Regions from separate parts of the Pseudomonas sp. HD6422 genome, predicted to be linked through region 1. Evidence: predicted binding sites of a transcription regulator. Region 1 holds the regulator's gene; each other region holds the start of a gene.
What was found. Region 1 encodes sigma-54, which starts transcription at its own class of promoters, with help from an activator protein. Its sites were predicted from a motif close to ANTGGCATNNANNTTGCTNT; they were not measured.
Positions count from the first base shown of each region.

Region 2: nirB (nitrite reductase large subunit NirB) is a predicted target of sigma-54. The motif match lies at 2,625-2,644, and genes of this name have one in related genera.
Region 3: flgB (flagellar basal body rod protein FlgB) is a predicted target of sigma-54. The motif match lies at 2,314-2,333, and genes of this name have one in related genera.
Region 4: glnA (glutamate--ammonia ligase) is a predicted target of sigma-54. The motif match lies at 1,783-1,802, and genes of this name have one in related genera.

Region 1 covers NZ_JAHWIW010000004.1:126,949-132,035, reverse strand. Annotated here, with positions in the region: gene KY379_RS04120 (HPr family phosphocarrier protein) at 1-14, opposite strand, end outside; gene rapZ (RNase adapter RapZ) at 35-889, opposite strand; gene ptsN (PTS IIA-like nitrogen regulatory protein PtsN) at 892-1,356, opposite strand; gene hpf (ribosome hibernation-promoting factor, HPF/YfiA family) at 1,369-1,677, opposite strand; gene KY379_RS04100 (RNA polymerase factor sigma-54) at 1,756-3,249, opposite strand; gene lptB (LPS export ABC transporter ATP-binding protein) at 3,419-4,144, opposite strand; gene lptA (lipopolysaccharide transport periplasmic protein LptA) at 4,145-4,669, opposite strand; gene lptC (LPS export ABC transporter periplasmic protein LptC) at 4,656-5,087, opposite strand, start outside.
Region 2 covers NZ_JAHWIW010000039.1:23,824-28,910, reverse strand. Annotated here, with positions in the region: gene nirB (nitrite reductase large subunit NirB) at 1-2,500, opposite strand, end outside; gene KY379_RS23100 (bifunctional nitrate reductase/sulfite reductase flavoprotein subunit alpha) at 2,792-5,087, opposite strand, start outside.
Region 3 covers NZ_JAHWIW010000032.1:52,096-57,182, reverse strand. Annotated here, with positions in the region: gene flgA (flagellar basal body P-ring formation chaperone FlgA) at 1-150, opposite strand, end outside; gene KY379_RS21385 (chemotaxis protein CheV) at 233-1,162, shown strand; gene cheR (protein-glutamate O-methyltransferase CheR) at 1,212-2,039, shown strand; gene flgB (flagellar basal body rod protein FlgB) at 2,380-2,790, shown strand; gene flgC (flagellar basal body rod protein FlgC) at 2,793-3,236, shown strand; gene KY379_RS21365 (flagellar hook assembly protein FlgD) at 3,249-3,938, shown strand; gene flgE (flagellar hook protein FlgE) at 3,966-5,087, shown strand, end outside.
Region 4 covers NZ_JAHWIW010000008.1:53,867-58,953, reverse strand. Annotated here, with positions in the region: gene KY379_RS07520 (cupin domain-containing protein) at 1-131, opposite strand, end outside; gene glnA (glutamate--ammonia ligase) at 279-1,685, opposite strand; gene thiI (tRNA uracil 4-sulfurtransferase ThiI) at 2,111-3,565, shown strand; gene typA (translational GTPase TypA) at 3,694-5,087, shown strand, end outside.

The DNA.
Region 1 (5,087 bases):
TCGCGGGCGGGCATTGTACGGTGGGTCCTGTGGGCTAGAGGTCGCGGTGGCGGACCTGAACGTTTTTCAGGGATTGCTGCAGCAATTGGCCGAGGCGTTCGGTGATGTATACCGAGCGGTGATGCCCCCCCGTGCAGCCTATGGCAATGGTGACATAGGCACGGTTGCTGGCGGCGAAGCGTGGCAGCCATTTCAGCAGATAGGCGGCGATATCGTTGAACATCTCTTCGACATCCGGCTGGGCTGCCAGATAGTCGATCACCGGCTGCTCGAGCCCGGAATGCTCGCGCAGTTCCGGTTTCCAATAGGGGTTAGGCAGGCAGCGTACGTCGAACACCAGATCGGCATCGACCGGCATGCCGCGCTTGAAACCGAACGACTCAACCAGGAACGCGGTACCGGGTTCGGGTTGATTGAGCAGGCGTAGCTTGATCGAGTCGCGCAACTGGTACAGGTTGAGGCTGGTGGTGTCGATCTTCAGATCGGCCAGGTCGGAAATCGGTCCCAGCAACTCGCTTTCGACGCGGATGGCCTCGGCCAGCGAGCGGTTGGCGTTGGTCAGCGGATGGCGCCGGCGAGTCTCGGAAAAGCGTTTGAGCAGCGTGTCTTCGTCAGCGTCGAGAAACAGCACGTCGCATTGAATATGACGGGCACGGGCTTCTTCGAGCAGCTCTGGGAAGCGCGACAGATGACTGGGCAGGTTCCGTGCATCGATTGACACCGCCACCTTGGGTTGCAGAAGCTCGGTGTTGATCAGGGCATTTTCCGCCAACTGCGGGAGCAGGCCGGCGGGCAAATTGTCGATGCAGTAGTAACCGTTGTCTTCCAGGACATCGAGGGCGGTGCTCTTGCCAGAGCCAGACCGTCCGCTGACGATGATCAGGCGCATGTTCAGGACTCGTTCTGTACGTCCAGGACAACCTGGTACAAGGCTTCGCTGCTGTTGGCGCCACGCAGGCGATCGCGAACCTCCTTGCGATCGAGCATGCTGGCGATCTGGCGCAGCAATTCGAGGTGGGCATCGGTTGCAGCTTCCGGCACCAACAGCACGAACAACAGGTCGACCGGTGCGCCATCGATGGCGTCATAGTCGATCGGGGCGTCCAGGTGCAGCAGAGCGCTGACGGGGGCAGTGCATCCTTCGATCCGGCAATGGGGAATGGCGATGCCATTGCCGAACCCGGTGGAGCCGAGCTTTTCACGAGCGATGAGCTTTTCGAAGACGTCTTGCATCTCCAGCTCGGGTACTTGTTCGGCAATCAGGTTGGCGACCTTTTCCAGGGCGCGCTTCTTACTGCCACCCGGCACGTTCACGAGGGAACGGCCGGGGGTCAGGATGGTTTCAAGTCGGATCATGGATGAGGGGTATCAGCGAGCTGCTGCACCTTGCAGCAGGCTTTGCTGTTTTTCCTTGTGTTTTTTCAGTTGGCGGTCGAGCTTGTCGGCCAAGGCGTCGATCGCTGCATACATGTCTTCGTGTTCTGCGTTGGCAACCACTTCGCCGCCGGGAATCTGCAAGGTCGCTTCGACCTTCTGCTGCAGCTTCTCGACCTTCATGATGACCTGCACGTTGGTGATCTTGTCGAAGTGACTCTCCACGCGGGCGAGCTTTTCAAGCACGTAATCGCGCAGCGGCTGGGTGACTTCTACATGCTGTCCACTGATATTGACTTGCATACAGCTTCTCCTTTATTGCCCGTGCATAAGGAGGCAGGTATTGCACCTGCCCCGAAAACGCGTTGGCATACCCAGGGGCTACATCAGTCGCTTGCGCTCACTCGACGGTGCGATGCCGAGGGACTCGCGGTACTTGGCGACGGTGCGACGGGCTACCTGGATGCCTTGTGCCTCCAGTAAACCAGCGATCTTGCTGTCACTCAATGGCTTTTTCTGATTTTCCGCAGCCACCAGTTTCTTGATGATTGCGCGAATCGCCGTGGACGAGCATTCGCCGCCTTCGGCGGTGCTGACGTGGCTGGAGAAAAAGTATTTCAGTTCGTAGATGCCACGGGGCGTGTGCATGTATTTCTGCGTGGTCACCCGGGAAATGGTCGATTCATGCATGCCCACTGCCTCGGCGATGTCGTGCAGCACCAGGGGCTTCATCGCCTCGTCGCCGTGGTCGAGGAAGCCGCGCTGGTGCTCGACGATCTGCGTCGCGACCTTCATCAGCGTTTCGTTGCGGCTCTGCAGGCTCTTGATGAACCAGCGCGCCTCTTGCAGCTGATTGCGCATGAAGGTGTTGTCGGCGCTGGTGTCGGCGCGCCGTACGAAGCCTGCATACTGCGGGTTGACCCGCAGGCGGGGGATGGCTTCCTGGTTCAGTCCGACCAGCCAGCGGTCGCTGTCCTTGCGCACGATCACGTCCGGCACCACGTACTCCGGCTCGCTGGACTCGATCTGCGAGCCCGGGCGGGGATTGAGGCTCTGCACCAGCTCGATCACCTGGCGCAGTTCATCTTCCTTGAGCTTCATGCGGCGCATCAACTGGCTGTAGTCGCGGCTGCCGAGCAGGTCGATGAAGTCGCTGACCAGGCGCTGGGCCTCGGCCATCCATGGCGTGTTCTTCGGTAATTGACGCAGTTGCAGCAGCAGGCATTCGCCCAGGTTGCGGGCTCCGACGCCGGCCGGCTCGAATTGCTGGATGCGGTGGAGCACGGCCTCGACTTCGTCGAGTTCGATGTCCAGTTCGGGGTCGAAGCCCTGGCAGATTTCCTCGAGGGTGTCTTCCAGGTAGCCCTGGCCGTTGATGCTGTCGATGAGGGTGACGGCGATCAGGCGATCGGTGTCGGACATCGGCGCCAGGTTCAACTGCCACAGCAGGTGGCTCTGCAGGCTCTCGCCAGCGGAGGTGCGAGTGGTGAAGTCCCACTCGTCGTCATCGTTGCTGGGCAGGCTGCTGGCGCTGGTCTGGTAGATGTCTTCCCAGGCCGTGTCGACCGGAAGTTCGTTGGGGATGCGCTCGTTCCACTCACCTTCTTCCAGGTTCTCGGCACTGGCCGTGGTTTCCTGGAAGCTGTTGTCCTGGGCTTCGGCAACCGGCTTGTTCTCGGCGTTGTCCGCCATCGGGTCGCTGTTGTCGAAGTCTTCGCCGTCTTCCTGACGTTCGAGCATCGGGTTCGACTCCAGCGCTTCCTGGATTTCCTGCTGAAGATCCAGGGTCGAAAGCTGGAGCAGACGGATGGCCTGTTGCAACTGCGGGGTCATCGTCAGTTGCTGGCCCATTTTTAGGACGAGCGATGGTTTCATGGCTGGGGCTAAATACCTTGTTCGCCGGCGCGCATGCGCCATCCACTACAGGGCGCCGAGGCGCCGAATTCAAGCAAGTTTTATGCCTTAATTTGTAGCGTTTGCCTAGAGCACTGTAACAACTTAGGCCAGCTTGAGCCCCGTTTACCAGTGCCCAGGCAAGCCCGGGTCAGAGTCGGAACTCGTGGCCCAGGTATACCTCTTTCACCAATTCATTGGCCAGGATGGTTTCGGCGTCGCCTTCGGCGATCAGCTGGCCATCATTGACGATGTAGGCGGTCTCGCAGATATCCAGCGTCTCACGGACGTTGTGGTCGGTGATCAGTACCCCGATACCCTTGGCTTTGAGGTGATGGATGATCTGCTTGATGTCGCCGACGGAAATCGGGTCGACCCCTGCGAACGGTTCGTCGAGCAGGATGAATTTCGGTGCGGTGGCCAGGGCGCGGGCGATCTCGACACGGCGGCGTTCGCCACCGGAGAGGCTCATGCCGAGGTTGTCGCGGATGTGGCTGATGTGGAATTCCTGCAGCAGGCTTTCGAGCTCTTTGCGTCGCCCGTCACGGTCGAGGTCCTTGCGGGTCTCGAGAATGGCCATGATGTTGTCGGCCACCGACAGCTTGCGGAAGATCGAGGCCTCCTGTGGCAGGTAGCCGATGCCGGCGCGAGCTCGACCGTGCATGGGCTGGTGGCTGACGTCGAGGTTGTCGATCAGTACACGGCCCTGTTCGGCCTGGACCAGGCCGACGATCATGTAGAAGCAGGTGGTCTTGCCGGCGCCGTTGGGGCCTAGCAGGCCGACGATCTGGCCGCTGTCGATGGACAGGCTGACGTCGCGTACGACCTGTCGGCCCTTGTAGCTCTTGGCCAGGTGCTGGGCTTTGAGGGTTGCCATTTACTCGGCCTTCTTCTTCGGCTGGATGACCATGTCGATGCGTTGGCGCGGAGAGGTCACGTTGCCACCGCGACCTGCGGTCGCCACCTGGGTCTTGGTGTTGTAGACGATTTTCTCGCCTTCGGTGGTGTTGCCCTCGTTCTCGACCTTGGCGCGGTCGGTGAGGATCACGATGTCTTTCTGGGCCTGGTACTGGATGGTCACCGCCCAGCCTTTCATCTTGTCGGGCTTGGCTGCGCTCTGCTGCTGCTCGAAGTAGGCCAGGTTGCCCACCGAGGTCACCACGTCGATGTCGCCCGATTGGGCGCGGGTGATGGTCACGGTGTTGCCTTTGATCATCATCGAGCCCTGGGTGATGATGACATCGCCGGTGTAGGTGGCTACGCCTTGCTTGTCGTCCAGGTGAGCGTTGTCGGCCTGGATACGGATCGGCTGGTCACGGTCGTTAGGCAGGGCGAAGGCGCTCGCGCTTCCCAGTGCTGCGCTCAGGCTGAGCAGAAGGGGGAGGGTTTTAACGAGCCTCATACTGTCCTCTTACGTTAGAGAGCAAGTCCATCTTGCTTTCTTTCAAATACGCTTTCATTCCTTTGCCCGTAGTTGTGCCACCGGCGCCGTCGATTCTAACGGCTTGATCGGTCTGCGCATATTGCTTCTGCGGGAAGACGGTCATGCGTGAACTGGTAATGATGGTTTCGCGCTGCTTTTCGTCGGTGCGGGCCACGCGAACCTTGTCGATCAGTTCCACCTCGGTGCCGTCCGGATTGACTTCGGCGCGAACGCTCTGTACGTGCCAAGGGTACGCGGTGCCCCGGTACAGATGCAGGTCGGGTGTGGTCACCAGGGTGACCTCGCTGGCCTTGAGGTGCTCGACCTTGTCGGCGGTCATCTCGTACTGCAGCTTGCCGTCGGGCAGGAACTGCAAGGTATGGGCATTGACCGCATA
Region 2 (5,087 bases), on a different contig from region 1:
GTTGTTCACGCTCGCGGACGAAATGCACATCCGGATCGGCACGCCGGTCGTTGACGAAGGTGCGGAAGCGCTTGAGCTTCTCCGGATCTTTCAGGGCGTTGGCCCATTCGCATTCATACTGGTCGACCACATGCTGCATCTGCGCCTCCAGCTCGGCGGCCAGGCCGAGGCTGTCCTCGAGAATCACCTGCTTGAGGTAGTCCAGGCCGCCATCGAGGCTCTCGCGCCAGACCGAAGTACGCTGCAACTTGTCCGCGGTGCGGATGTAGAACATCAACACACGGTCAATCAGCCGCACCAGGGTTTCGTCGTCCAGGTCGGTGGCGAACAGCTCGGCATGCCGTGGGCGCATGCCGCCATTGCCACAGACGTACAGGTTCCAGCCCTTGTCGGTGGCGATCACGCCGATGTCCTTGCTCTGCGCCTCGGCGCACTCGCGGGTGCAACCGGACACTGCGAATTTCAGCTTGTGTGGACTGCGCAGGCCTTTGTAGCGATCTTCCAGGCGCAGGGCCATGCCGACGCTGTCCTGCACGCCATAACGGCACCAGGTGCTACCGACGCACGATTTCACCGTACGGGTCGATTTGCCATAGGCATGGCCGGTTTCGAACCCGGCCTCGATCAGCTCGCCCCAGATCAGCGGCAGCTCGTGCAATTGGGCGCCGAACAGGTCGATGCGCTGGCCGCCGGTGATCTTGGTGTAGAGGTCGTATTTCTTCGCCACCTGGCCGATCACGATCAGCTTGTCCGGGGTGATCTCGCCACCGGGAATACGCGGCACCACCGAGTAGGTACCGTTCTTCTGCATGTTGGCCATGAAGGTGTCGTTGGTGTCCTGCAGCGGTACCAATGCCGGATCCATGATCGGCTGGTTCCAGCACGAGGCCAGTATGTTGCCCACCGCTGGCTTGCAGATGTCGCAACCGACATGGCCCTTGCCGTGGCGGGCGAGCAAGTCTTGGAAAGTGCGGATGCCCTCTACGCGCACCAGGCCGTAGAGCTCCTGGCGGGTGTAGGCGAAGTGTTCGCACAGGCTCTTGTCCACGGTCACGCCGCGGGCAGTGAGTTCGTGCTCGAAGACCTGCTTGAGCAAAGCCGCGCAACCGCCGCAGCCGGTGGCCGCCTTGGTGCAGCCCTTGACGGCGGCAAGATCGCTGCAGCCGCTGTCGATGGCCGCGCACACCGCGCCTTTGCTGACGTTGTGGCACGAGCAGATGGTCGCGCTATCAGGCAATGCATCGGCGCCCAGGGCAGGCGCCCCACCACCCTGCGGCAGGATCAGCGCGGCCGGGTCGGCCGGCAGGGCGATACCGTTCTGGGCGTACTGCAGCAAGGTGTCGTAGTAGCTGTTGTCGCCGACCAACACCGCACCGAGGACCTTCTTGCCGCTGGCATCCACCACCAGGCGGCGATAGGCGCTGTTGGCTTCGTCGATGAAGCGATAGCTGCGCGCACCCGGCGTGGCACCGTGGGCATCGCCGATGGAGCCAACGTCCACGCCCAACAGCTTGAGCTTGGTGGACATGTCGGCGCCGCTGAATTCACCGGCCACCTCGCCCATCAGCAGCGCGGCAAGGTTACGCGCCATGCTGTAGCCGGGAGCGACCAGGCCGAACACGCTGCCGTTCCAGGAGGCACATTCACCGATGGCGAAGATCCGTGGGTCGCTGGAGCGGCAGTGGTTGTCGATGACCACGCCACCACGGGCGGCGATGTCCAGGCCGCAGGCGCGGCCAAGAGCATCCTGCGGGCGGATGCCGGCGGAAAATACGATCAGGTCGGTTTCCAGGTGCTCGCCACCGTCGAAGTTCATGCGGTAGCGGTAGGTTTCACCGGCGCTGATCGACTGGGTGGCACGTGACAGGTGCACACCTACGCCCAGGGCTTCGATCTGGGCCTTCAGTGCAGCGCCACCCTCGCCGTCGAGTTGCACCGGCATCAGCCGGGGAGCGAATTCCACCACATGGGCTTCCAGACCGAGGGACTTCAAGGCATTGGCCGCTTCCAGGCCAAGCAGGCCGCCGCCGACCACCACGCCACGGCGAGCGTCGCTGGCTGCGGCGCGGATCGCGTCGAGGTCGTCGAGGGTGCGGTAGACCAGCCGGGCGTGGCCACTGGAGCCTTCGATTGGCGGCACGAAGGGATAGGAGCCGGTCGCCAGGATCAGCTGATCATAGCCATAGCGCCCCTCTGCGGTGATCACCTCCTGGCGTTCGCGGTCGATCTCCAGTACCGCTTCGCCCAGGTGCAGGTGCACCTCGCTGGCGCCGTAGAAGCCAGGTTCGCACAGGGCCAGGGTTTCGGCACAGCTACCGGCGAAGTACTCCGACAGGTGCACACGGTCGTAGGCACGCTGGCGCTCCTCGCCGAAGACACGCACCTCGAAGCGCGCCAGGGCGCCGCGTTCGACCAGTTGCTCGACGCAGTGGTGTCCGACCATGCCGTTGCCGACGATGACCAGTCGCTCTCGTTGTCCGCCGTTAGCTGTTGCCTTCATAGCCGATCCTCGATCAAAAAAAAGGCGCCTGGAGCCGAAGCTCCAGGCGCCTTTGCCTGTATTCATCACGGAGTGGTGCCCGGAATGGTCGCCGTTGACCAGTGGGCTCTGTTGTATCTGGGTTAAAGCAGGGAGTGTGCCAAGTATATGTCTGTGCCGGCCTCTTCGCGGGTAAACCCGCTCCTACAGGGGGCTGGCCGTGCGAGGTTCCTGTAGGAGCGGGTTTACCCGCGAAGAGGCCAGCACAACCAATGCACATCCACAGTGCACCCCTCCCCATCCTGGGGCACTTCAATACACATCACGCCGATAACGCTTGGCCCTGCCCAGCTCCTCGACATAGGCAGCAGCCGCCGCCAGATCCATGCCGCCATGCTCGGCGACGATCTCGCGCAAGGCTGCATCGACGTCCTTGGCCATGCGCTGGGCATCGCCACAGACATAGAAGTACGCTCCGGCCTGCAGCCATTGCCACAGCTGCGCACCTTGCTCGCGCAGGCGCTGTTGTACGTAGATCTTCTCGGCCTGGTCCCGCGAGAACGCCGTGTCCAGGCGCAGGTGCCCCGCAGCCTGCCAGGCCTGTAACTGGTCTTGGTAATAGAAATCGGTGGCGGCGTATTGCTCGCCGAAGAACAGCCAGTTGCCGCCCTTGGCTCCCCGCGCCTCACGTTCTTCGAGGAACGCGCGAAACGGCGCGATACCGGTGCCGGGCCCTACCATGATGACGGCCACATCATCGTCCTCAGGCAGGCGAAAATGCTTCGACACCTGAGGGAAGATCGCCACTTCCAACGCCTCGGCGCGGTCGGCCAGAAACGTCGAACAGACTCCCTTGCGCCGGCCATGGCGCACGGTCGACACGGTCAGGTGCACCTGCCCGGGATGGGCCAGGGGGCTGGAGCTGATCGAGTACAGCCGCGGCTGCAACGGCTTGAGCAATTCGAGCCAGGTAGTCAATGGCAGATCCTGGGGGAAGGAATGCAGGACATCGACCAACTGCCTGCCCCACAGCCACTCCTGCAACTCGGCCTTGCAGTCAGGGTGCAACAGCCGCTGCAGATCGGCGGCGTTGTGGCTGAAGACCTGCAACTGCTGCGGGGTGATCTTGGCGATTTCCAGGTGGGCTTCCAGCGCCTGGGCCAGGGGCATCGTCGGCTGTCCCTTGAGCTCGACCGGAGTCCCACCGTCCAAGCGCATCAGGCCGAGCAACTCCTCGACCAGCGCCGGACAGTTACGTGGCCATACCCCCAGAGCATCGCCGGCCTGGTAGGTGAAGCCGCTACCGGCCAGGTCGAACACCAGCTGGCGGGTCTCCTTGCTCGCGCCTGGGCCATTGAGTACGCGGTTTTCCAGCAGGCGTGCGAGGTACGGCCGTTGCTTGCCATAGGGCGCAGTCGGCGCCGGTCTCGAGCCTGGGGCAACCGCGGCACCGTTGTCCAAGGCTGGCAGCAGGGCTTCCAGCCAAGTGGTGAACGCCTCGTCGTAGTCAGGTTCACAGTCGACACGTGGCAACAAACGACGCCCGCCCAACTCAGCCAGACGCTGGTCGAGCTTGCGGCCAAAAGCGCAGAACTGGTCGTAGCTGGAATCGCCCAGGGCCAGCACGGCGTAAGGCAGGTCGGCGCAATGGGCACCTTCCTCGCCTTGCAACGCCTGCCAAAAAGCCCCGGCGCTATCAGGCGCATCGCCATCGCCGAAGGTACTGGCGATCAGCACCACGCTGGCGGCGCCTTGCAACTGTCGCGGACTGACCCCATCCATGCACCCGAGCTGTACGGCGAGACCGGCGCTGCGCAGCCGCTCGGCGCAACGCTCGGCCAAAGCCTCGCTGTTGCCGGTTTGCGAAGCCCAAAGCAGTCGGTGATGCGCTGGGCCGATCAGCGTCTCGGGCGCCGCCGTCGACTGTGCGAACAGTCCCGCCAGCAAACCATCGACGAACAGTCGCCTGGAAGCCGCCAACGGTGCATTGACCGGCAAGCGAGGCACACCTTCGGCACCGGCCTGATCCAACCCGAGCAAAAAGCCTTGCAGGTAGTGGCGCTCGTCCTCGGTCAGCACAGGGGCAGGCAGTGCGTCCAGGCCAAGCAGGCGGGACAAGGTAGCGGTCGGCATGCGGGCAGGCTCCGGCAGATGAGGTGTGGCGCTCAGCTCAAGGGCATCGATGCGCTCGCCGGCGACCCGCTCCAGGGCCACGGCGCAGTGTTTGAAGGCCGGCTGCAGGGACTGCGGGTCGACCGCGTCGCAGGTCACGGCGTTGATTGCCAGTCGCTCACCGAACACATCGTTCCAATGAAACGGCACGAAACAGTTGCCCGGCATCACACGGGTGCTGATCCGTGCCGGCAACACGGTTTGGCCGCGACGAGAACGGACGGCTACCTGGTCCTGGTCGCGCAGCCCCAGACGCTCGGCGTCCTCGGGGTGAATCTCGACGAAAGGGCCGGGCTCGAGCTTGTTCAGCGCCGGCACCTTGCCGGTCTTGGTCAGGGTGTGCCATTGGTGCTGGACGCGGCCGGTATTGAGTACCAGTGGATAGTCGTCATCTGGCAGTTCGGGAGCAGGCAGCCAGGGCCGGGCAAAGAATCGC
Region 3 (5,087 bases), on a different contig from region 1:
AAGAAACCCCTGGGTGACACCGATAAGCTGTTCAGGCAAGGTGAACGCGCTCGCCAGCGTGCGGCCGGCGCAGGCCAGCAGACAAAGGGTGGCCAGCGAGCTGCACAGCACGCGCGTCAATCGTCGGGAAAATGTCGTTTTCGTGTACATGACGCTCAAAAAAGCAAAGCCCGTGCCGACTCGGTAGTAGATGGCTTTAAAAAAACGGGCTGATTCAACAGAGGAGTCTGGCATGGCTGGTGTTATGGATTCGGTCAACCAGCGCACGCAACTGGTGGGGCAGAATCGCCTGGAGCTGTTGCTATTTCGCCTCAACGGCGAGCAGCTCTACGGCATCAACGTATTCAAGGTCAGGGAGGTGCTGCAGTGCCCCGAGCTGACCGTGATGCCCAAATCCCACCGGGTGGTGCGCGGGGTGGCCAACATTCGCGGGGCGACCATACCGATCCTGGATCTGTCGATGGCGACTGGGTTGCCGGGATTGCAGGAAGAAACCCGCAACAGCTTCGTGATCATCACCGAGTACAACACCAAGACCCAGGGCTTCCTGGTGCATTCGGTCGAGCGCATCGTCAACATGAACTGGGAGGAGATTCACCCGCCACCCAAGGGGACTGGCCGTGACCACTATCTGACGGCCGTGACCCGGGTGGACAACCGCATGGTCGAGATCATCGACGTGGAAAAAGTGCTCGCCGAGGTGTCGCCGTCGTCCGAGTCGGTGTCCGCCGGGGTGGTGGATGCCGAGGTGCAGGACAAGGCCGTGCTGCTGCGGGTGCTGACCGTCGACGATTCGTCGGTGGCACGCAAGCAGGTCACCCGCTGCCTGCAGACAGTGGGGGTGGAGGTGGTGGCGCTGAACGATGGTCGCCAGGCGCTGGATTACCTGCGCAAGCTGGTGGACGAGGGCAAGCGTCCCGAAGAAGAGTTCCTGATGATGATCTCGGATATCGAGATGCCGGAGATGGACGGCTATACATTGACCGCTGAGATCCGTAGCGATCCGCGCATGCAAAAGCTGCACATCGTCCTGCATACTTCGCTTTCGGGGGTATTCAACCAGGCGATGGTCAAGAAGGTCGGTGCCGATGATTTCCTGGCCAAGTTCAAACCGGACGACCTGGCCCAGCGTGTGGTCGACCGGATCAAAGCCACCCATTGAAACCGCCGGGGGTAGCCCCGGCACCAGTGATTGAATAGAGGCGGCAGCATTGTCTACGGGTAATTTGGATTTTGAACAGTTCCGGGTATTCCTGGAGAAAGCCTGTGGCATCCTGCTGGGCGAGAATAAGCAGTACCTGGTCTCCAGCCGTCTCAACAAGCTGATGGAGCAGCAGGGCATCAAAAGCCTGGGGGAGCTGGTGCAGCGCATCCAGACGCAGCCGCGCGGCGGGTTGCGTGAGCTGGTGGTCGATGCCATGACCACCAATGAAACGCTGTGGTTTCGCGATACCTATCCGTTCGAAGTGCTCAAGAACAAGGTCATTCCCGAGTTCATCAAGAACAACCCGGGCCAGCGCCTGCGCATGTGGTCGGCGGCCTGCTCGTCTGGGCAGGAGCCGTATTCGATCTCGATGGCCATCGACGAATTCGAGCGCAGCAACCTGGGGCAGTTGAAAATGGGGGCGCAGATCGTCGCCACCGATCTTTCAGGATCCATGCTCAACAACTGCAAGACCGGCGAGTACGACAGCCTGGCCATTGCCCGTGGCCTGTCCCAGGAGCGCCTGCAGCGTTACTTCGACGCCAAGGGTCCGGGGCGCTGGGCGGTCAAACCGGCAATTCGCAGTCGCGTCGAGTTTCGTTCGTTCAACCTGCTCGATAGCTATGCGAGCCTGGGTAAGTTCGACATCGTGTTCTGTCGCAATGTGTTGATCTACTTCTCGGCTCAGGTGAAGAAGGACATCCTGATGCGCATCCACAGCACCTTGAAGCCAGGTGGATACCTGTTCCTCGGGGCTTCGGAGGCGCTGAACGGGTTGCCCGATCATTACCAGATGGTGCAGTGCAGCCCGGGGATCATTTACCAGGCTAAGTGAGCCGGTGTTCGAGCGCCGTAGTTCGGCTTGGGATTTTTAGGGGGGCGGATATCGATGCGCCGCGCGGGCGGCGCTCGATCTCAATGCCGCAACATCCCTCCCGTCAAACACGCTGCAGCCCCCTCATCCCTCTGACGTCAATTTTTTGTTTTGCCGCTTTTGCCGCCCGGCAATTGCCGCTTTCGCTTCCTCTGGCGGAAGCACTTTGCCGCTTTTCTGGCAGCGGCGCGTCCCATGAATTCCCTGAGGCCTTGCATTCAAAGGCTTCCAGCTGTTTGGCACAAGCCTTGCTAAAGCTTGCTCAACGACACTCTGGTCAACCTTTGAAGGTTTCCCCGACATGAGCATCAGTTTCGACAAGGCACTAGGCATTCACGAGAAGGCGCTGAGCTTCCGCGCCCAACGTGCCGAAGTGCTGGCCAACAACATTGCCAACGCCGACACGCCCAACTACAAGGCGCGTGACATGGACTTTTCGGCGGTGCTCGCCGCCGAAAGCGAAAAGCAGCAGCAGGGTGGCCGTTTCGCCCTCGATCGGACCAACAGCAAGCACATCGAGGCCGAAGGGCTAGCCATGGCCGACGATACCCTGCAGTACCGCACGCCGACCCAGCCGTCGATCGACCAGAACACCGTGGATGCGCAGATCGAGCAATCGAACTACACCGAGAACGCCATCGGTTTCCAGGCCAGCTTCACCTTGCTCAACAGTAAATTCAAAGGGCTGGTTTCGGCCCTGCGTGGAGAGTGACCATGTCCCTTGCCAGTGTCTTCAACATTGCCGGTAGCGGCATGAGTGCGCAGAACACCCGCCTCAACACCGTTGCCTCCAACATCGCCAACGCCGAGACCGTCTCGTCGAGCATCGACCAGACTTACCGCGCACGCCATCCGGTATTCGCCACGACCTTCCAGAACGCCATGGCCGGCAGCAGCCAGTCGTTGTTCGAGGATCAGGGCGAGGCCGGGCAGGGCGTCCAAGTCAAGGGCATCATCGAGGACCAGAGCAACCTCGAGGCGCGCTACGAGCCGAGCAATCCTGCCGCCAACAAGGACGGTTACGTGTACTACCCGAACGTCAACGTGGTCGAGGAGATGGCCGACATGATCTCCGCCAGTCGTGCATTCCAGACCAACGCCGACATCATGAACACCGCCAAGACCATGATGCAGAAAGTGCTGACGTTGGGTCAGTGAGAGGGATAGCCGATGACCACCACGAATGACGCTACCAGCGCTTCTGCGATCTACTCGCAATATGCCCTGGCCAGCGATAACGCCAAGACCAGTGGTACCGACACCCTGGGTAAGGATACTTTCCTGCAGTTGCTGGTAACCCAGTTGCAGAACCAGAACCCCCTCGACCCGCAGGACAACTCCGAGTTCGTCGCCCAGCTGGCGCAATTCAGTAGCCTTGAGTCGATGCAGACCCTCAATGACACCGTCGACACGTTGCTCGGCAACTACACCTCGACCCAGGCTCTGCAGGCCTCGTCGCTGGTGGGGCGTACTGTCATCGCTGAAGGCGATAGTGCCACCGTCGCGGCGGGTGTCGGCTTCAGCGGCCAGGTGGATGTCGCCAGTTCCACGACCGACCTGACCGTCAACGTCTACGACGCCGACGGCAACATCGTCAAGAACATCGACCTGGGCGCCCAGAGTGCCGGGACGGCCAACTTCACCTGGGATGGCACCGACAACGATGGCCTGGCGGTTGAAGCCGGGACCTACACCATCAAGGCCACGGCCACCGTGGAGGGTGAGGAGGTCGCGCAGACTACCTATCTGCCGTCGGTGGTCAACAGCGTCACCGTTGGCAGCACCGCAGGTTCGTACACGCTCAACCTGGCGAATGGCGAGAGCATCGCGCTTTCGGACGTCAAAACCATCGGATCGTAAGCCGGGCATCGGCACAGGAGTCAAGCAATGTCGTTCAATATCGGCCTCAGCGGCCTCAATGCAGCCAGCACCAGCCTGGATGCCACCGGCAACAACATCGCCAACGTCGGCACCACCGGTTTCAAATCGGCCCGCGCCGAGTTCGGTGACCTGTACGCCAACTCCCTGTTCCTCGGTGGCGGCCGTTACACCGTGGGCAGCGGCGTGGCCACCCAGGCGATCTCCCAGCAGTTCACCCAGGGCAACGTCAGCACTACCGGTGCGAGCCTGGACCTTGCCATCAACGGCAACGGCATGTTCATCACCAGCAACAATGGCTCGACCACCTACACCCGCGCCGGTGCCTTTGGTACCGACAAGGATGGCAATATCGTCGATGCCAGCGGCAACCGACTGCAGGGTTATGGTGTCAACGCCGATGGCAAGGTCGTCGAAGGCATTCTCACCGATCTCAAGGTCAGCACCGCCGCCGTCGCGCCCAAGGCCAGCACCAGCCTGAGCGAAACCCTGAACCTCAACTCGTCGGCCACAGTGCCGACCGAGACGCCGTTCGACGCCACCGACACCGATACCTACAACTACACCTTCAGCACCGACATCTACGACAGCCAGGGCAACGCCCATAGCCTGAGCCAGTACTTCGTCAAGACCGACCAGAATACCTGGACCATGTACGTCACCGTCGATGGTGTGAATCCGGCCAACCCAGCCTCCACTACGCCGTACACCGCCGACCTGACCTTCAACTCTTCGGGTGTCTTGACCGCCTCCGACAGCACCGATTTCACGGTCGACAGCCTGGGTAACCTGACGCTGACCAACTGGGTGCCTGCCGCCAAGAACGCTGCGGGCGTGATGGCCAGCAACGGTGCTTCGGCAGCCACCGGTGGCTTGACCATCGATATGTCGGCCACCAGCCAGTTCAACAACACTTCTGCAGTGACCGCCAAGTCTCAGGATGGCTATGCCCCGGGCAACCTGGCATCGCTGTCGATCGATGCCGATGGCAACCTGTTCGGTACCTACAGCAATGGTCAGTCGAAAGTCATCGGTCAGGTCGCATTGGCCAACTTCGCCAACCTCCAGGGCCTGACCCCGGTTGGCGCCACCGGCTGGAAAGAGTCGTACGCGTCGGGTGTGCCGGTAATC
Region 4 (5,087 bases), on a different contig from region 1:
GGCGTGCCATCCCAGCTGGCGGTGGTGCTTAGCAGAAGCTCGGCATTTACCTGGTCGGATTTGTCAGGTGCTTTGCCGCAACCGGCCAGGAGAGTGGTGATGGCAAGGACGGCGAGGAGGGGGGGACGCATGATGCAGGGGGCTCCTTGAAGATGAGCGCTTACCCTGCGTGGTTTGTCTGTCACCGAATGCCGGCTGGAGCTGACTTTGCTGAACGAAAAAGGCCTCCCGAGGGAGGCCTTTTCCTTGAGCGAGCGGTTAAGCCCGATCTATTTCACTTACACGCTGTAGTACAGGTCGTATTCCAGCGGGTGAACGAAGGTGCGGACCTTGATTTCTTCTTCCGACTTCAGCTCGATGTAGGCATCGATGAAGTCGTCGGAGAACACGCCGCCCTTGGTCAGGAAGGCACGGCCCTTGTCCAGCTCTTCCAGGGCTTCTTTCAGGCTACCGCAAACCTGTGGGATTTCCTTGGCCTCTTCAGGCGGCAGGTCGTACAGGTTCTTGTCGGCGGCATCGCCTGGGTGGATCTTGTTCTGGATACCGTCCAGGCCGGCCATCAGCAGTGCGGCGAAGCACAGGTACGGGTTGGCAGCCGGGTCCGGGAAGCGCGCTTCGATGCGGCGGGCTTTCGGGCTGGAAACGTAAGGGATACGGATCGAGGCCGAACGGTTACGGGCCGAGTAGGCCAGCATGACCGGAGCTTCGAAGCCAGGTACCAGACGCTTGTAGGAGTTGGTGGCCGGGTTGGTGAAGCCGTTCAGGGCCTTACCGTGCTTGATGATGCCGCCGATGAAGTACAGGGCGGTATCGGACAGGCCGGCATAGCCTTCACCCGAGAAGGTGTTCTTGCCGTCTTTGGAGATCGACATGTGGACGTGCATGCCCGAGCCGTTGTCGCCGTACAGTGGCTTCGGCATGAAGGTAGCGGTCTTGCCGTAGGCATCGGCTACGTTGTGCACGCAGTACTTCAGGGTCTGGACTTCGTCAGCCTTGGTGACCAGGGTGTTGAACTTCACGCCGATCTCGTTCTGGCCGGCAGTCGCCACTTCGTGGTGGTGAACTTCGACGACCAGGCCCATCTCTTCCATGGCGTTGCACATGGCGGTACGGATTTCGTGGTCGTGGTCGCACGGCGGAACCGGGAAGTAGCCGCCTTTGACGGCAGGGCGGTGGCCCTTGTTGCCGCCTTCGACGTCCTGGTCGGTCATCCAGGAGCCTTGCTCGGAGTAGATCTTGAACATCGAGCCGGAGATGTCCGACTTGAACTTGACCTGGTCGAAGATGAAGAACTCTGGCTCCGGGCCTACGAAGACGGTGTCACCGATACCGGTGGACTTCAGGAACTCTTCGGCACGCTTGGCGATGGCGCGTGGGTCGCGGTCGTAGCCTTGCATGGTGGACGGCTCGATCACGTCGCAGACCAGGATCAGGGTCGGCTCTTCGGTGAACGGGTCCAGCACGGCGGAGGAATCATCCGGCAGCAGGATCATGTCGGAGGCTTCGATGCCTTTCCAGCCTTCGATCGACGAGCCGTCGAACATCTTGCCTGCTTCGAAGAAGTCGTCTTCCAGCGCGTCGCGAGCCGGCATGGTGACGTGGTGCTGCTTGCCTTTGGTGTCCGTGAAACGCAGATCAATCCACTTGACGTCATGATCTTTGATGAGTTGAACCGACTTCGACATGTTGTCCTCCGGATGAACGAGAGCGCGGTGAGCCGCTGCCCTGGAAAAAGGGTGTTGCCGGGCGCGGATAGTCGGCCAAGCTTACCTGCCTCACAAGGGAGCAAATTGCATGCCAGTGCCCGAAAATGGCGAGGGCGGGATAAAAGGGGGCGTTTGCGGGCATTTGGGCAGGGTCCGGCGTGAAAAAGTGCACCTTTTGAATGCGTTTATTGGTGGGTGCGCACCAAATGTGTGCGAGTCGTGGTTTTTGTGGTGCGCCCGAGATCGAGCGCCGCGCGGGCGGCGCTCGATCTCACCGGCCACGACAAACCCGCCCTTGGCCCCCGTCTCAAACGCCCTGACCAAAAGTTGGTCAAAACCTGAGCAATTTCCGCTATAATTCGCGCCCCTCATTTTCGGCAGGCCCTGCGCGCGCTGTTAACCCAATGAAACTTATCGTCAAAGTCTTCCCAGAAATCACCATCAAGAGCCGGCCGGTGCGCAAGCGCTTCATCCGTCAGCTCGGCAAGAACATCCGCGTCGTGCTCAAGGATCTCGATCCCGAGCTCGCGGTCGATGGTGTCTGGGACAACCTCGAAGTGGTCACCCGCGTCGAGGACGAGAAGGTCCAGCGCGAGATGATCGAGCGGCTCACCTGCACCCCAGGTATCACCCACTTCCTGCAGGTCGAGGAATACCCGCTGGGCGACTTCGACGACATCGTCGCCAAGTGCAAGCAGCACTTCGGTCACCTGCTGGCCGGCAAGCGCTTCGCCGTGCGCTGCAAGCGTGGCGGTCACCACGACTTCACCTCGATGGACGTCGACCGCTATGTCGGCAGCCAGTTGCGCCAGCAGTGCGGTGCCGCCGGCATCGACCTGAAAGCGCCGGAAGTCATGGTGCGTATCGAGATTCGCGACCAGCGCCTGTACGTGATCCACAACCAGCACCAGGGCATCGGTGGCTACCCGCTGGGCGCCCTGGAGCAGACCCTGGTATTGATGTCCGGTGGCTTCGACTCCACCGTGGCGGCCTACCAGATGATGCGCCGTGGCCTCATGACCCACTTCTGCTTCTTCAACCTCGGTGGCCGTGCCCACGAGTTGGGCGTGATGGAAGTGGCCCACTACCTGTGGAAGAAGTTCGGCAGCAGCCAGCGCGTGCTGTTCATCAGCGTGCCGTTCGAGGAAGTGGTCGGCGAGATCCTGGGCAAGGTCGACAACAGCTACATGGGCGTGACCCTCAAGCGCATGATGCTGCGCGCCGCTGCACGCATGGCCGACCGCCTGGAGATCGACGCGCTGGTCACCGGCGAGGCGATTTCCCAGGTGTCCAGCCAGACCCTGCCGAACCTGTCGATCATCGATTCAGCTACCGACAAGCTGGTCCTGCGCCCGCTGCTGGCCAGCCACAAGCAGGACATCATCGACCAGGCCTACGCGATCGGCACCGCCGATTTCGCCAAGCATATGCCCGAATACTGTGGGGTGATCTCGGTGAATCCGACCACCCACGCCAAGCGCCACCGCATGGAGCACGAAGAGAAGCAGTTCGACATGCAGGTGCTGGAGCGCGCCCTGGAGCGCGCCAAGCTGATCTCCATCGACCATGTGATCGACGAACTGGGCAAGGACATCGAGATCGAGGAAGTGGGGGAGGCCCTGCCCGGCCAGATCGTCATCGACATCCGCCATCCCGATGCCCAGGAGGACGAACCCCTGGTGCTCGAGGGCATCGAAGTCCAGGCCATGCCGTTCTACGCGATCAACAGCAAGTTCAAGCACCTGGATGCCAATCGCCAGTACCTGCTGTATTGCGACAAGGGTGTGATGAGCCGTTTGCACGCACACCACCTGCTCAGTGAGGGACATGCCAATGTGCGTGTTTATCGTCCGACATAAGACGCCGGGGTTGTATGGCGGCAGTATTCGCCATCGCCCTCCCGACCGCCGGGCCCGCTGAGCCTTAAACAGTACATATTGGCCGCCTAGACTAGGTGGCAACCGAATCCTCTGATCGAGATACAGTTGTGATCGAAAATCTGCGTAACATCGCCATCATCGCCCACGTTGACCATGGTAAAACCACCCTGGTCGACAAACTCCTGCGCCAGTCCGGCACCCTGGAGCGTAACGAGCTCAACGACGAGCGCGTGATGGACTCCAACGACCAGGAAAAAGAGCGCGGCATTACCATTCTGGCGAAGAACACCGCCATCAACTGGAACGGCTACCACATCAACATCGTCGACACCCCCGGCCACGCCGACTTCGGTGGCGAGGTCGAGCGTGTAATGTCGATGGTCGACTCCGTGCTGCTGCTGGTCGACGCTCAAGACGGCCCGATGCCGCAAACCCGCTTCGTGACCAAGAAGGCCTTCGAAGCCGGCCTCAAGCCGATCGTCGTGATCAACAAGGTCGACCGCCCGGGCGCGCGTCCTGACTGGGTTCTGGACCAGATCTTCGATCTGTTCGACAACCTCGGCGCCACCGATGAACAGCTGGACTTCAAAGTCGTCTACGCCTCGGCCCTGAACGGCATCGCCGGTCTGGACCACACTGACATGGGCGAAGACATGACCGCGCTGTACCAGTCGATCGTCGACAACGTACCGGCACCGAGCGTTGACCGTGACGGTCCGTTCCAGATGCAGATCTCCGCACTGGACTACAACAGCTTCCTCGGTGTTATCGGCGTTGGCCGTATCGCCCGTGGTCGCGTCAAGCCGAACACCCCGGTCGTCGCCATCGACACCAACGGCAAGAAGCGTAACGGTCGTATCCTCAAGCTGATGGGCCACCACGGCCTGCACCGTGTCGACGTCGAAGAAGCCCAAGCTGGCGACATCGTCTGCATCAGCGGTTTCGACGAGCTGTTCATTTCCGACACCCTGTGCGCCCCGGATGCGGTGGAAGCGATGAAGCCGCTGACCGTTGACGAGCCGACCGTTTCCATGACCTTCCAGGTCAACGATTCGCCGTTCTGCGGTAAAGAAGGCAAGTTCGTCACCAGCCGTAACATCAAGGACCGCCTGGACAAGGAGCTGCTGTACAACGTTGCTCTGCGTGTTCAGGAAACCGACTCCCCTGACAAGTTCAAGGTCTCGGGCCGTGGTGAGCTGCACCTGTCGGTGCTGATCGAAACCATGCGTCGCGAAGGCTTCGAGATGGCCGTGGGCCGTCCTGAAGTGATCATCCGCGAAGTCGACGGCGTCAAGCAGGAGCCGTTCGAGAACGTCACCATCGACATCCCTGAAGACTCCCAGGGCAAGGTCATGGAAGAGATGGGCCTGCGTAAAGGCGACCTGACCAACATGGTGCCGGATGGCAAGGGCCGTGTTCGCCTGGAATACAACATTCCAGCCCGTGGTCTGATCGGTTTCCGTAACCAATTCCTGACCCTGACCAACGGTGCAGGCATCCT